DNA from 4 places in the Lysinibacillus sp. FSL K6-1151 genome. Region 2 is predicted to be linked to each of the others. Evidence: riboswitches for the same ligand, from Rfam matches in the RefSeq annotation. Region 2 holds a riboswitch; each other region holds the start of a gene.

Region 1 (3,149 bases), 430 kb from region 2:
TGAGCTTCTGCCAACTGCCAAAGCCCTTGCTCAGTCTTTTGTTGAGGGCAAAAGTATGACAAGTGTATCCCGTACAATTGAATGTATAATTCAAGGCGGGAAGGATCATCTCCAAAAAGGGTTGGAATTAGAACGAACACGCTTTGCTGAGTTATTTTTAACAGCGGATGCTAGAGAAGGCGTTCAAGCGTTTATTGACAAAAGACAGCCCAACTTTAAACATTCGTAAGGGAGGAAACTACTATGACAAATGAAGTAATATTTTCCGTCAGTGATGGTGGCGCAGCAAGCATTACGCTGAATCGTCCTCAAGCTTTAAACTCACTTTCTATAGAAATGCTAAAGCCCATTGGTGAGAAACTAAAGGAATGGCAGGCGAATGATCAAATACACTTGATAATTCTAAGAGGTGCTGGCGAAAAGGGCTTTTGTGCTGGGGGTGATATTAAAACACTCTATAAAGCTCGCTCCAGTCAGGAAGCTTTCCAAAATGCCGAAATCTTTTTTGAGGAAGAATATCAAATAGATAAGGCAATCTATCACTACCCAAAGCCTATCATTGCTTGCCTTGATGGCATTGTCATGGGAGGTGGGGTTGGTTTAACGTATGGGGCTAGCCACCGAATTGTGACAGAGCGAACAAAATGGGCTATGCCAGAAATGAATATTGGCTTCTTTCCTGATGTTGGAGCTGCCTATTTTCTAAATAAAGCGCCTGGCTATGTAGGATATTACTTAGCTTTAACAGCATCGATCATCCAAGCTGCGGATGTTCTCTTTGCTAATGGTGCGGATAGCTATATGACGAGCGATCATTTACACGCATTCCTCACACGCATTGAACAAACGAACTGGCATACAGTGGAGACTAGCACAGCTCTAAAGCAATTAATAGAGGACTATTCAAGTACACCAACAGCAAACAGTGAGCTTGCCAGCCTTCAAAATGAAATCGATCAACATTTCTCAAAACATACAGTGGAGAAGATAGTCGAATCCTTAGACAATGACCTAAGCAAATTTGCACAAGAAACAAAGCAGTTGCTTCTATCTAAATCTCCATCATCCTTAAAAATTACATTAAAGCAACTGATAGATGCCCAACATAAAACGGTAGAAGAATGCTTTGCGACTGATTTAATCTTGGCAAAAAACTTTTTAAATCATGAGGATTTCTATGAAGGGGTTAGGTCTGTCGTCATTGATAAGGATCGAAATCCTCAGTATATCTATCAAACATTCGCTGATTTTACAGATGATATACTTGAAAAATTCTTTCAAGACAGTAGTGAAACCGTAAAGAAGTAAGAACAATGACATCTTCGCTCAATAAATGCTGAAACCATCTACTTGTTAAGAGGTAGGTGGTTTCTTAAGTGTTGTTCTGTAGATTTTCATAGGGTTTTGTCAGAGAAAGTAGAATGATATGTTATACTATAAAAAACGGAATAAAAGGATAAAGGTACAAATTCAATAGAATTTGTTTAAAAGGGAAGAACGGTGAAAAGCCGTCGCTGTCCCGCAACTGTAATTGGGAGCACATTTTAAAAACCACTGTTATGTATGTAATGGGAAGGGAAAAATGTGTGATGATCATAAGCCAGGAGACCTGCCTTTATCTAGTACAGCCAAAACCTACGCGGATAGGGGGTGTTGAGTGTGACGAATTACCTTCATCATACTCATAGTGCGACAACCAAAAAAAGAGTCTCTATTCAATATAGACGACTTATTTTATATTGGTTGAAGAACTATGAAGTATGTCAGTCATAGCTAGCATCTTCCCATTAGGGCAAGATGTTTTTTTTATGAATAAATAGGGGTGAACAAGATGACATCACATTCAATTTCATTTTATATAAATCAGTTAAAGCAGCAAATTATGAACAACCTTTCTGGTGAGCATATTAGGCCTTTACAGCTTTATATTAGGAAGTTAATAGAAGAAAACCCAAATGATTATACATCTATTAATGATGCCTATTTAACGATCAAGCGTGAATTAGTCGAGACATGTCATGATAGTAGATAAAAAATCTGAAGTGAAGTGAATAATTAAATGGAATGCAAAATGAACAAATCTGAAGACATAATGGACAACATAGATATGAATCAAAAAGTTTTATATAGAAAATTGGATCATTTTGAAATGGAAAGAGGCTTGGTATTAGAAAGTTTAGACATTTTTCTAAGATGGAATCAACAAACACAATACCTTTCTGAAGACAAGCTTCAAAAGCTTTGGATGAAACTGGTAAGGAAGTATAAATTCTCTCTCGATGAATGGGAAAGAACTGCTGGTCATACAAATATCCATGCTTATCTAGTGAAGGAGCAAGGACATGGGTTACAAAAGTTGATGCGCTTTTACAAAGATCGCCACGGCATAAAATGGTTGGAAAATGCATTTCATTATGGAATGTCATTGCTCATTGAAGTTGGAAAAATGCCTGGATTAGAAATGTTTTTCCTAACAAATTTAATATGTTACAGATGGGAAAAGGATTATTTAGAGGATGCAGATGTTCAACAGTTTTTTTGTCATTCAATAAATGGTAAAGTGAAGGAGGTCTATGAAAGTTTCAGGGCTTTCGATCAAGAACAGAATCTGTTAACCGCAACTACTCTCTATAAACTTTTATCAAAATATAATCCTCATTTTCAAGTGAATTCGGCAGCAACGCCTGAATTTTATAAGGAATTGTCCTTATTTGTCGAAATCGAGTAATCCATACGTTCGACATGTCAAACAGTCTATTATTCTTTAGAATATAGGCTGTTTCTATGTGAAATACGCTAGTATATTTAATGCTCATAGATCCGTAGTAACAAAAAATCTCGTACATAGTTTAGATACACAATGAATTAAGATATAAGTAATAGATGGTGAAATTCCTTCGAAAGTTATAATCGAAAATAATGAATAATCAAAAAATAAAGAAGTTTAGAATCTAGATTTACTTTTTATATGAAGGATGGTACACTTAAAACTATTGAACAACAACTATATATTGTGTTCGTTTTATATAGGTGCTACTATATGTAGTTTAAAAGGGAAGTTCGGTACAATTCCGACGCTGTCCCCGCAACTGTGAAGCTGACAATGATTACAACCACTGTGCATTCGCATGGGAAGGGAATCAGAGGAT
Region 2 (3,149 bases):
GACTACGCTGAAACATTTCAGCAAATAGCGCCACAATAAGCATGGATACGGAGCGTAGCCATTGCATTGGAGAATGGTAGCCAAGACGCGCTTGCTGGGCAAGATGTATTCTGTACATGCTTTCTAAAAATATAAAAATAAAACGATAGGTTAGTTCAATAAGCTCAACCAATAAAGAGGGCAGTCGCCATTGTCGGAGCACATAGCAAATCCCTTGTACGGATGTGGTCAAAATTAAAAAGTATAAACAACTACTACTGCCAAGGACAATAAAGAACAATTGTTGGGCGGACAGGGCACTTGCTTTTCCGATGAAAATTGTCCAATTCATCCACGTAAAAGACCACAGATGGGCAGGTAATACATGAGTTGCTGGTGTGATTGACAGCAAGATGGATACAAGACTTGTTAGTAAGAAAAATCCAGGTAGCAATAATAACTTAACATAGTAGGTAAGCGGAATTTTTGCACCTAAAATGATAAAAGCACTCATTACAAAAAATGTAATGAGTGAAAGTCGTTCATCTCTCATGATGAGCGTTACGAGAAGTAGACCAATTGAAAATATCATTTTTTCTAGCGGATGAACGGACGCTAGCTTATTAAGATACGCATACTTATCAATGAGTAACATAACGGGTTAACCTTCTTTATGCTTGCCGCGCATATAGCCGATGAAGTAGCCAATAAAACCAGCTCCAATAGCTGCCTGTAGCACGAATAATAAGCTTTCAATTTCACCACTTGGTGGCTCCCATAAGCTTTCAAACCACGGTTCATATTCTGCATTGATTTCGCCAATGGCTGCTTCTGCCTCTCCATCAGCACCACCAAATTCTGCACCTTTTTGTATAAACAATGGGATGATAGCTAACAGCACAACAATCGCTATTAGTAATAAATTTCGTTTCATCTACTAATGTGCCTCCTTTGTTGAGAAAACACGCAACATTTTTAATTCGCTGACATTGTACTTTTTCAAGAAATTCATCACAATGACCGTTAAAATTCCTTCACTCACCGCTAACGGAATTTGAGTTAAGGCAAAAATACCTGCGAACTTTGTAAACGATGCCATAAAGCCGCCAACCTCTGAAGGGAAGGCTAATGCTAACTGTACAGAAGTCACAACATATGTACCTAAGTCACCAAGCATCGCAGCAAAAAAAACAGCTAGTGAAAATGACAACCCTATTTTTTGAGCCCCTTTAAAGACAAAGTAAGCAATAAATGGGCCTACAATCGCCATAGAGAAGGCGTTCGCTCCTAAAGTGGTAATCCCACCATGTGCTAATAATAAAGATTGGAATAATAAAACAATCGTTCCGATGACACTCATAGCTAGAGGTCCGAATAAAACCGTTCCAAGTCCAACACCAGTTGGGTGGGAGCAACTACCTGTAACCGAAGGGATTTTTAACGCCGACAGCACAAAAGCAAAGGCTCCTGAAAGACCTAAAAGCATTTTGGTTTCAGGGTTTTCTTCAATTGTTTTGCGAATGGAGCGCAATCCTAGAATAATAAATGGGATAGAGATGACCCACCAAAAAATAGCCCATTCGATTGGTAAAAAACCTTCCATGATATGCATAGCAAAGGCACGTTTTGGCACGAGTAAAAAGGCCAATAAAAAATAACTAAGTTTCCACCATGAAAATTTCAAAAGCTTTCCTCCTTACTAATAGATTTTTAGAATGTAGCGTGCGTAAATAAAAAAGCACTTCTCCGTTGTTGGAAAAGTGCATAGCTAAAAAAGCAAATAACATTCTCATCTGCTAAGCCGCACACCTATCCTCGTAGGCTGAAACGATCACATATTTTTCGGCAGGTCTCCTGGCTCTAGTTCAACACTTTATAGGTCTTCCCATCCGTTGGACAGTGACATGTTCTATAAAGCTCCCTAATACAGTGGCGGGACCGCGCCGGACTCAAACCGGCTTCCCTTTTAAGCAAAATGATAAGTATTTTACACCGAAAAAACATTAAGTTGTGAGATTTCACGACAAAGTGTAACATGATTTTCCATAAATATGCTATACTTTTTTTAAAAATATTTTCAATTGAAGGTCAATAGAGAAGATTCTGATAACTACTGAATTGTCATAAATAAGGAGATATTATAATTTTTATACCTGGTCTACACACAAAATTGATAAAATTGTCATAAATTTTTATAGAAATATTGAAATTTTAAAATAATGAGATATGATAGAGACAGTTTTCTATTCTATAAAGAAGATAATAAATTTCATATAAAACGTCGATAAGTGCTCGAATAACTCGAGATAATAGGGAAATTGGTGAAAATCCAATACAGCCCCCGCTACTGTAATAGCTGATGAAATCGCAAAGCCACTGGTGCAAACTTGGGAAGGTGCGATAGTAAAATGAAGCTTAAGTCAGGAAACCTGCTTATTTGATTGTGCATGCAAACTTTTCGGAGGGAGAAGTTGAAGCAAGAGCGAGTACCTGCATTTTATTTTATTCGTTTTTATTTGGCTTCTACAAAACCTTTACTCTTCGTAATTAGAGTAAAGGTTTTTCTTTTTCCAGAAAGCAAATGAGGGGAGACAGAAGATGACAACATGGAATTTAGAGGGGATGAAAACACATCTCTTTATTTGTAATGGTAGTAGCTGCATGAACAAAGGTGGGGAGGAAATTACCCTAGCTATTCGAGAAGAAATACAACAGCAAGCACTTGATCAAGAGATACATACAACAAGAACGCGCTGTAATGGACGATGCAAGGATGCTTGTGTGGTCATCGCCTATCCGCAAGGGAATTGGTATCGTGTACCATCAACAGAGCATGCTAGAACACTTGTACAAGATTTACATCATGAATCCTTATACAAAGAACATGTCTTTACACTTCGTGAAGGTACATTACAGCGTACAGCACAAACGACAGCCATTAAAGGGATCGAAAAGGTGAAAGAGGGGTAACAACATGGCGCAAAAAGGAAAAATTTTCGTAGTGGGCTTTGGACCTGGAGACTTTAAGCATATTACGACACGGGCGGTAGAGGCATTACAACAAAGTGATATGATCATAGGCTACAAAACCTACGTGGAGTTGATTCAAGATTTAGTCAGTGCGAAGTCGATTGTCAGTACTGGAATGACCGAAGAGGTGTCCCGTGCGC
Region 3 (3,149 bases), 650 kb from region 2:
GACGACGGTGACAGGCTATGGTCATTTTGAGCCCCTCAAGCATTATGCAGAAGTTCATTTACTAATGGAGCCCAATCCGCGAGGAGTAGGTAATACATTTAGCAATGCCTGCCATGCGGATCATTTATCGGTAGGCAACCAACGCCTTGTTGAAAAGCACCTGTTTGAGCGTGATCACCATGGCTTACTCACAGGCTTCCCTCTGACAGATATTCATTTTACACTGCTAACAGGTCGCGGACATAATGAACATACATCGGGCGGCGATTTCCGAGAAGCTAGTTTCCGTGCGCTACGTCAAGGACTTGAGCAAGCACAGAACATCCTGCTTGAACCTTATTATCGCTTTAAAATGAAGGCTTCGAACGACTTTATCGGCCGCATGATGAGCGACATACAGCAAGCTGCTGGCACATTCGATGACCCCATCTTATCCGAAACAGATGTTGTGCTAACGGGACGAGCGCCCGTCGCCACCCTAATGAGCTATAGCACAACCTTTGCGGCCTATACCAATGGTAAGGGCGCACTCACACTCCAATTTGATGGCTATGATGTGTGTCATAATGCCGAGGAAATTATTTCGCACATTGGCTACGATAAAAATGCCGACCCAGAATACAGCTCCTCCAGCATCTTTTGTGCGAAGGGCAAAGGATATTCTGTTCCTTGGCACGAGGCACAAGCAGCCATGCATTGTCTGTAAGTAGGTAATCCTGCCCGCGCGAAGCCGTTTGCTTGCGCGGGTGTTTACTTGCTTTGAGCGAGAATATTTACCCTGTTTGCGCGAGTATTCCTTGCTGGAGCGAGAGTATTTCATCTGCTTCCGCGAGTATTCCCCGCTCGAACGAGAGTATTTCATCTCCTTCCGCGAGTATTCGCTGCTTGAGCGAGAGTATTTCATCTGCTTCCGCGAGTATTCGCTGCTCGAACAAGAGTATTTACCCCCTACCCTTCAAATAAATAAAAACAAGCCCTCCGTTTGATGGAGGGCTTGAGTTTATAATGCGCCTACTGCTTTCTTTGTAGAACTGTGCACAAGGTATGCAGGCTCGACAATCACGTAGTCATGCGTGTTTGTGAAATCAACTAGCACTTTACCAGGATAACTTTTTAAAATTTGCAGTTGATCAATTAATTGCAGCAATAGCTCGTGACCGTTGCCGCGTGGATGCCAGTTGAAATGGTAATCATTTAATGCCTGAACCGCTTCAATAAATTGGGCGTATTCCTGCTGCACAAAGGCTATTAACTTATCATGTTGAGGCGCTAAATCATGGATATATGTTTCATAAAAACGCATCACGATCGAGCATAATACATCATTGACACGCGCTGCACTTAAAACAGGCTTTGGCTTCAGTGACAGACGGTCAAGGTTGGGCTTGGCACGAGTGGAATCAATGCGTGTAATTAAATGGTATGGCTCCCCGTTAACCTCATAGACAATCGGGTTAGTCGGCATATACATCATAAAGCTATTGGTCTTCGTTTTCAGTTGATCGGTTACCGCTGCCTTCGCGAAAAGATGCCCGTCCACATCCCCATTTTGTATCCAAATAATTTCTTTATTATATAAAATTTGCTCAAAGAAGCGATCATTGCGGATCAGCTTCGTTGCTAATAATTGGTCAATCAATGATTCGACCGCCATTCTTGTTTTCGCTTTCTTGGCAACTTCTGTGCGTGGCTGCTTACAAATGGTCATATCTAAAGAAGTCATACATGCATCCCCTTTACGTACATAATGTCAAAACAAAAAGGATTTCCTACCATTTTTGAGGAAATCCTTCGCTTATCTTCGTTCATCACCCAATGCCAAACAAACCCTAAGTATGTGTAAATGAGCCCGATTGCGAACCCCTTCATTTACTTTGGGCGTTTGACGTACCGTGACGAACAGAGCATTCTGTTTTGTCAACATGCCACCTCCTATTCCTCGTAGGTTACTGGTGTGTACTCGTAATAGGCAGGTATCCTGACTCATGGTCATCGCCACTTTTCTCCTTCCCATCATTTGACAGTGGTTGCTGAAAAGTCGCTCACATTTACAGTTGCGGGACAGTGTCGGATTCGCACCGACTTCCCTTTTAAGCAAATTGCACGCAATTTACACCTATTACTACACGCTATTCAGTTGGTAAGGAAATTTACGAAAATTCTCTATTCCTTAGCTAATCATTGTAAAGTATTGTATGTCCAAAGTCAATTTATGCTAAAAAATACTAATTATTTCAAAATAATTCCATGTAAATGGATGCATAGAATACTAGGTTTTCCTCATGTCACACTGAGCATCGCTTTAATTGCTTTCTGTAAAATGATAATAAAGTTATTTCTAATCAAAAAATACAAAAATTATATTATAAGAAGGCTCATTAAAGTTGTTTAAATCTTGTTCAACTAGCCCCCGTTAGTTCAACAACTTCCTGAAATCAATTCTTGTGTAGTTTTATTATAGGTAAGAGATAGGTTCGTAACCGTGTTTGCTAATTAACTTTATCATGTTGGGATTTTCTATCGAGTCAACACTCACAAATATTTCAGAATGTCCTAAACTCTTTGCAATATTTTCTCTATACCTCATTAAGTCTGAACCTATACCATTACCACGATAATCCTCTTTTACATATAGGTCACTTAATTTAGGAAGCAAAGTACCTTTTAATTTAAGAACTCCAAAACCTAATATAAGTGCGTCTTGATATTATTCCTTTTTTGCAAATTGCTTTAAATAATTCGTGAATAGATCTTTATTATTTCTACTATCATAAACCCGATAAGTCGTTTTCATTCGCTAATCTGATTATGTAGTTCATGGTTACTGCCACTTCCCTATTCTTTAATAAATCACTATTATAAAATTTCTTCTTCAACAATATGCACCGTTCGTTAAATAAACAAAAGGACGGTCAAGCACCTTTTATTTTAGAATTTTCTCTAGCTATTCTTAATCCCTCTCTACCATTTAGATATTGAAAGTTAAACTATTTAACAAAGTGGGTAAATTTAAGCCCCATTATTTATTCTTCACATATATATGTATTGAACTGACCTCGATGTTATTGAAAAGCGACTGCTCTATTGAACGATTGCCCCCTGTCAGTCCAATAACAAGTTTTAGGTGTGACGTATAGTAACTTTCCCTT
Region 4 (3,149 bases), 450 kb from region 2:
TGACCTCAGCAGGCTCTATCGGTACAAAACGAATAAATACAAAGGTTAGGATGGAAACTCCTAGTAAGACAAACGGCAAAGTCAAAATTCTTTTTAAACAAAACATCCATGTCGATTCATACATGCTGTCACTTCCTACTCACTCCTATGATAAAGAGAGAGCTGTCTTTGCAAGACATACTCTCTCTTTTTTATTACTCTTTATCCATTTGTGCATAGGGAATATCATATTCAGATGCACGTGGAGCAAAATCCTTCATATATGGTTGATAAATTACATTATTTGTTTCGTAAGAGATAGGATAGAAAAGTGCTTGATCATGGAATATGGATAAAATATCCGTGTAAAGCTGCACTCGTTCCTCTTCATCTGTTCCCACTAATAATTGATGGATTTTCGTATCGATGTCTGTGGCGTTAGGTAAGCCTAATTTTGCCTCATAAACACCACTAGCATTTGGCGTAGCTGACTCATTTGCAAAGCTATGTGGGTCGGTTGGTGGTCCGTTTGTACGCCAGAAATTAATATCCACCTGATCATCCATTAATTTTTGAAGACCGACCATCACATCCGCACCTTCTAAATTCAACTGTACCCCTATTTTTGCTAGTTCACCTTGCATTAATTCCGCCATTGGCTTTTGGATTGCATCTGTTGCGATGTAGATTAAATCTAATGATAATGGTTGCCCGTTTTTCGAACGAATTTTTTCGCCCTTCTGTAACGTCCATCCTGCCTCATCTAGTAGTTGCTGCGCTTTTTCAGGATTATATAAGATTGGCGCTAACTCTATATTGGCATAAGGAATGGCATCCCAAAATAATGTGTTAGCCACTTTTTCTGTACCATGTGTAATACTGTCAACCATTTGTTCCTTATTGATAGCATATTGAATGGCCTGACGAACCTTTAATTCGGCTAACGGACCCGACTGAGTATTGAAGAGTAACGCTTTCGTAGACAAAGGCTCAGAGGTAGCGGTTTTGTATTTACTGCTATCTTTTAAATACGTATAGTTATCTAAACTAATGATGCCACGACCATAAATTAAATCTAATTCCTCGTTTTCAAATGCTAATGAAATCGATTCTGAATCTGGGATAATTTTAACTTTAATTTGTTCTACGAGAGGCTTTTCTCCCCAATAGTTTTCATTGCGACTAAATAAAGCATATTCATCTTTTTTGTACTCGGTTAATACCCATGGACCTGTTCCAATAGGTGCCTTGATCGAATCTTGTGTCGCATCTCCGGCTGGGAATCCATTATCCCCTAAAAAACGGAATGGTCTTACAAAGGCAAGCTCGTTTAAGACAGGATAATAAGGTTCATCTAATTGCAAGCGAATTGTAAAATCATCCACTTTCACAACCTCTTTCATATGGTTGACCATACCCATCCAAGAATGCATTTCCCGATCCGCTAATACTGCATTGAAATTACGAATCACATTATCTGCATTAAACGCAGTTCCGTCTGAATACTTAACATCTTTTCTTAAATGAAAAGTATAAGTCGTTTTATCTTCTGATATGTCCCAGCTTTCTGCTAGCTTTGGGCTAACAGTTCCATCGTCGTTGTATTCCACCAAGGATTCATAGACCATCGCTTGTGCGGTCATTTGATTGGGTAAATATGTATGGGGGTTCAATGGGCCGACATCTAATGGCCACCCAATTGTTATCATTTTTTCATTTGTTTGCTGTGTTCCTGTCTCTCCCTTTTCTTGATCTGTGCTTGTACAACCAGCAAGTACGCTGAAAGTTAACACAAGGATGAAGGGAAGTACATACTTAGTCAATCTCATTTTCTGTCTCCTATCTCTATTCGTGGTACAAATGAATCTAGTTATAGATAGATGGAAAGAAGGTATCAACAATGCGTTCAAATTTTTCGAGCTAACGAGTAGAAGTTGATTTGCATTGTGCAGACACCTTTTCAAAGTTTGTGATATCAGCTAGAGGCTTTAGACACACCGACATTGCCACAGGACGTGGTGCTTCTTGACGTTCAGAGGGCATTTAAACAGCCATTGACTATTTATCTTCTTCAGAAAAAGAAGTCTTCTGTATGTGCTACTACAAAAACATTTGCTGAATCAAACTAAAAAAACCTTATTCTAAAAAAGAATAAGGACAGAAAAACTTACAATGAGTAAGCCTCCATCCATCTCCCTATCTTTCGTAGATCATCAATGAATCTCCTTACAAGCAGGCATTCTGGCTCATGAATCATGATTTTGCTTCACCTTCCCAAGTAATCACTTAGTGGTATTTGAAACAAAACTCCTCATTTACAGCTGCGGGACAGCATGGGATTTACACCCATTTTCCTTTTAATTGAATGAAAGTCTTTTTCACTCAAACTTGTAATGATCGCTATGAAATTCGTTATAAACATAACATGCTCGATTGTTCACGTCAATTTTATTTTCTGAATATAATAAAAATCTTAAAAGAATGAAACAACAAAAGACCAGGTCCATTTTTTTCCTGGTCTTTGTTGTATTTCGGAGAGAAGATGTAGTAGTTGTAGTAGATTTATAAAATGATGTCGTTATCTCGAGATAGATGGTTGTACTTCCTGGCGTAATGTTTTCGTTGCAGCAACCATATTAGCTAAAGCTGCAACAGTTTCAGTTTCTTTTCTTGTTTTTAAACCACAATCTGGGTTCACCCAAAATTGATGGGGATCTAACACCTGTAAACTATCTCTCATAATAGTTAGCATTTCTTCATTGCTTGGCACACGAGGACTATGAATATCATAAACGCCTAAGCCAATGCCCTTTTGATAAGGTTGCCCTTGCAGTGATGTAATGAGCTCCCCGTGACTTCTTGATGTTTCAATGGAAATCACGTCTGCATCAAGTGCACTAATCGGTTCGATGAAATCGTTAAATTCGCAGTAGCACATATGTGTATGGATTTGTGTTTCATCTTTGACACTAGCTGTAGCCAGCTTAAAGGAATTAACAGCCCATTCTAAGTAAGCTCCCCATTCTTCTTTTCGTAGCGGTAAACCTTCTCTTAGAGCTGGCTCATCCACTTGAATAATTGAAATACCTGCGTTTTCGAGTGCCTCAACCTCTTTGCGAAGTGCTAATGCAATTTGATAAGCGACATCTTTACGTGACAGATCGTCTCGT

Evidence for each region. Region 2 has a riboswitch for cobalamin ahead of MHI04_RS13565 (energy-coupling factor ABC transporter permease). Riboswitches for the same ligand answer to the same signal wherever they lie in the genome.
Region 1: another riboswitch for cobalamin. It lies ahead of MHI04_RS11570 (hypothetical protein); the one in region 2 lies ahead of MHI04_RS13565 (energy-coupling factor ABC transporter permease).
Region 3: another riboswitch for cobalamin. It lies ahead of MHI04_RS10445 (hypothetical protein); the one in region 2 lies ahead of MHI04_RS13565 (energy-coupling factor ABC transporter permease).
Region 4: another riboswitch for cobalamin. It lies ahead of nikA (nickel ABC transporter substrate-binding protein); the one in region 2 lies ahead of MHI04_RS13565 (energy-coupling factor ABC transporter permease).

The regions. Positions count from the first base shown of each region.
Region 1 covers NZ_CP152040.1:2,381,936-2,385,084, forward strand. Annotated here, with positions in the region: gene MHI04_RS11560 (enoyl-CoA hydratase-related protein) at 1-229, shown strand, start outside; gene MHI04_RS11565 (enoyl-CoA hydratase/isomerase family protein) at 244-1,308, shown strand; cobalamin riboswitch at 1,444-1,632, shown strand; gene MHI04_RS11570 (hypothetical protein) at 1,832-2,032, shown strand; gene MHI04_RS11575 (hypothetical protein) at 2,072-2,728, shown strand; cobalamin riboswitch at 3,012-3,149, shown strand, end outside.
Region 2 covers NZ_CP152040.1:2,812,097-2,815,245, reverse strand. Annotated here, with positions in the region: gene cbiQ (cobalt ECF transporter T component CbiQ) at 1-634, opposite strand, end outside; gene MHI04_RS13570 (energy-coupling factor ABC transporter substrate-binding protein) at 641-913, opposite strand; gene MHI04_RS13565 (energy-coupling factor ABC transporter permease) at 917-1,663, opposite strand; cobalamin riboswitch at 1,806-1,991, opposite strand; cobalamin riboswitch at 2,249-2,431, shown strand; gene MHI04_RS13560 ((2Fe-2S) ferredoxin domain-containing protein) at 2,578-2,949, shown strand; gene cobJ (precorrin-3B C(17)-methyltransferase) at 2,954-3,149, shown strand, end outside.
Region 3 covers NZ_CP152040.1:2,160,346-2,163,494, reverse strand. Annotated here, with positions in the region: gene MHI04_RS10455 (translation factor GTPase family protein) at 1-706, shown strand, start outside; gene MHI04_RS10450 (hypothetical protein) at 774-935, opposite strand; gene MHI04_RS10445 (hypothetical protein) at 1,001-1,723, opposite strand; cobalamin riboswitch at 1,951-2,135, opposite strand; gene MHI04_RS10440 (GNAT family N-acetyltransferase) at 2,456-2,656, opposite strand; gene MHI04_RS10435 (8-oxo-dGTP diphosphatase) at 3,121-3,149, opposite strand, start outside.
Region 4 covers NZ_CP152040.1:2,367,013-2,370,161, reverse strand. Annotated here, with positions in the region: gene nikB (nickel ABC transporter permease) at 1-124, opposite strand, end outside; gene nikA (nickel ABC transporter substrate-binding protein) at 195-1,808, opposite strand; cobalamin riboswitch at 2,193-2,386, opposite strand; gene metE (5-methyltetrahydropteroyltriglutamate--homocysteine S-methyltransferase) at 2,558-3,149, opposite strand, start outside.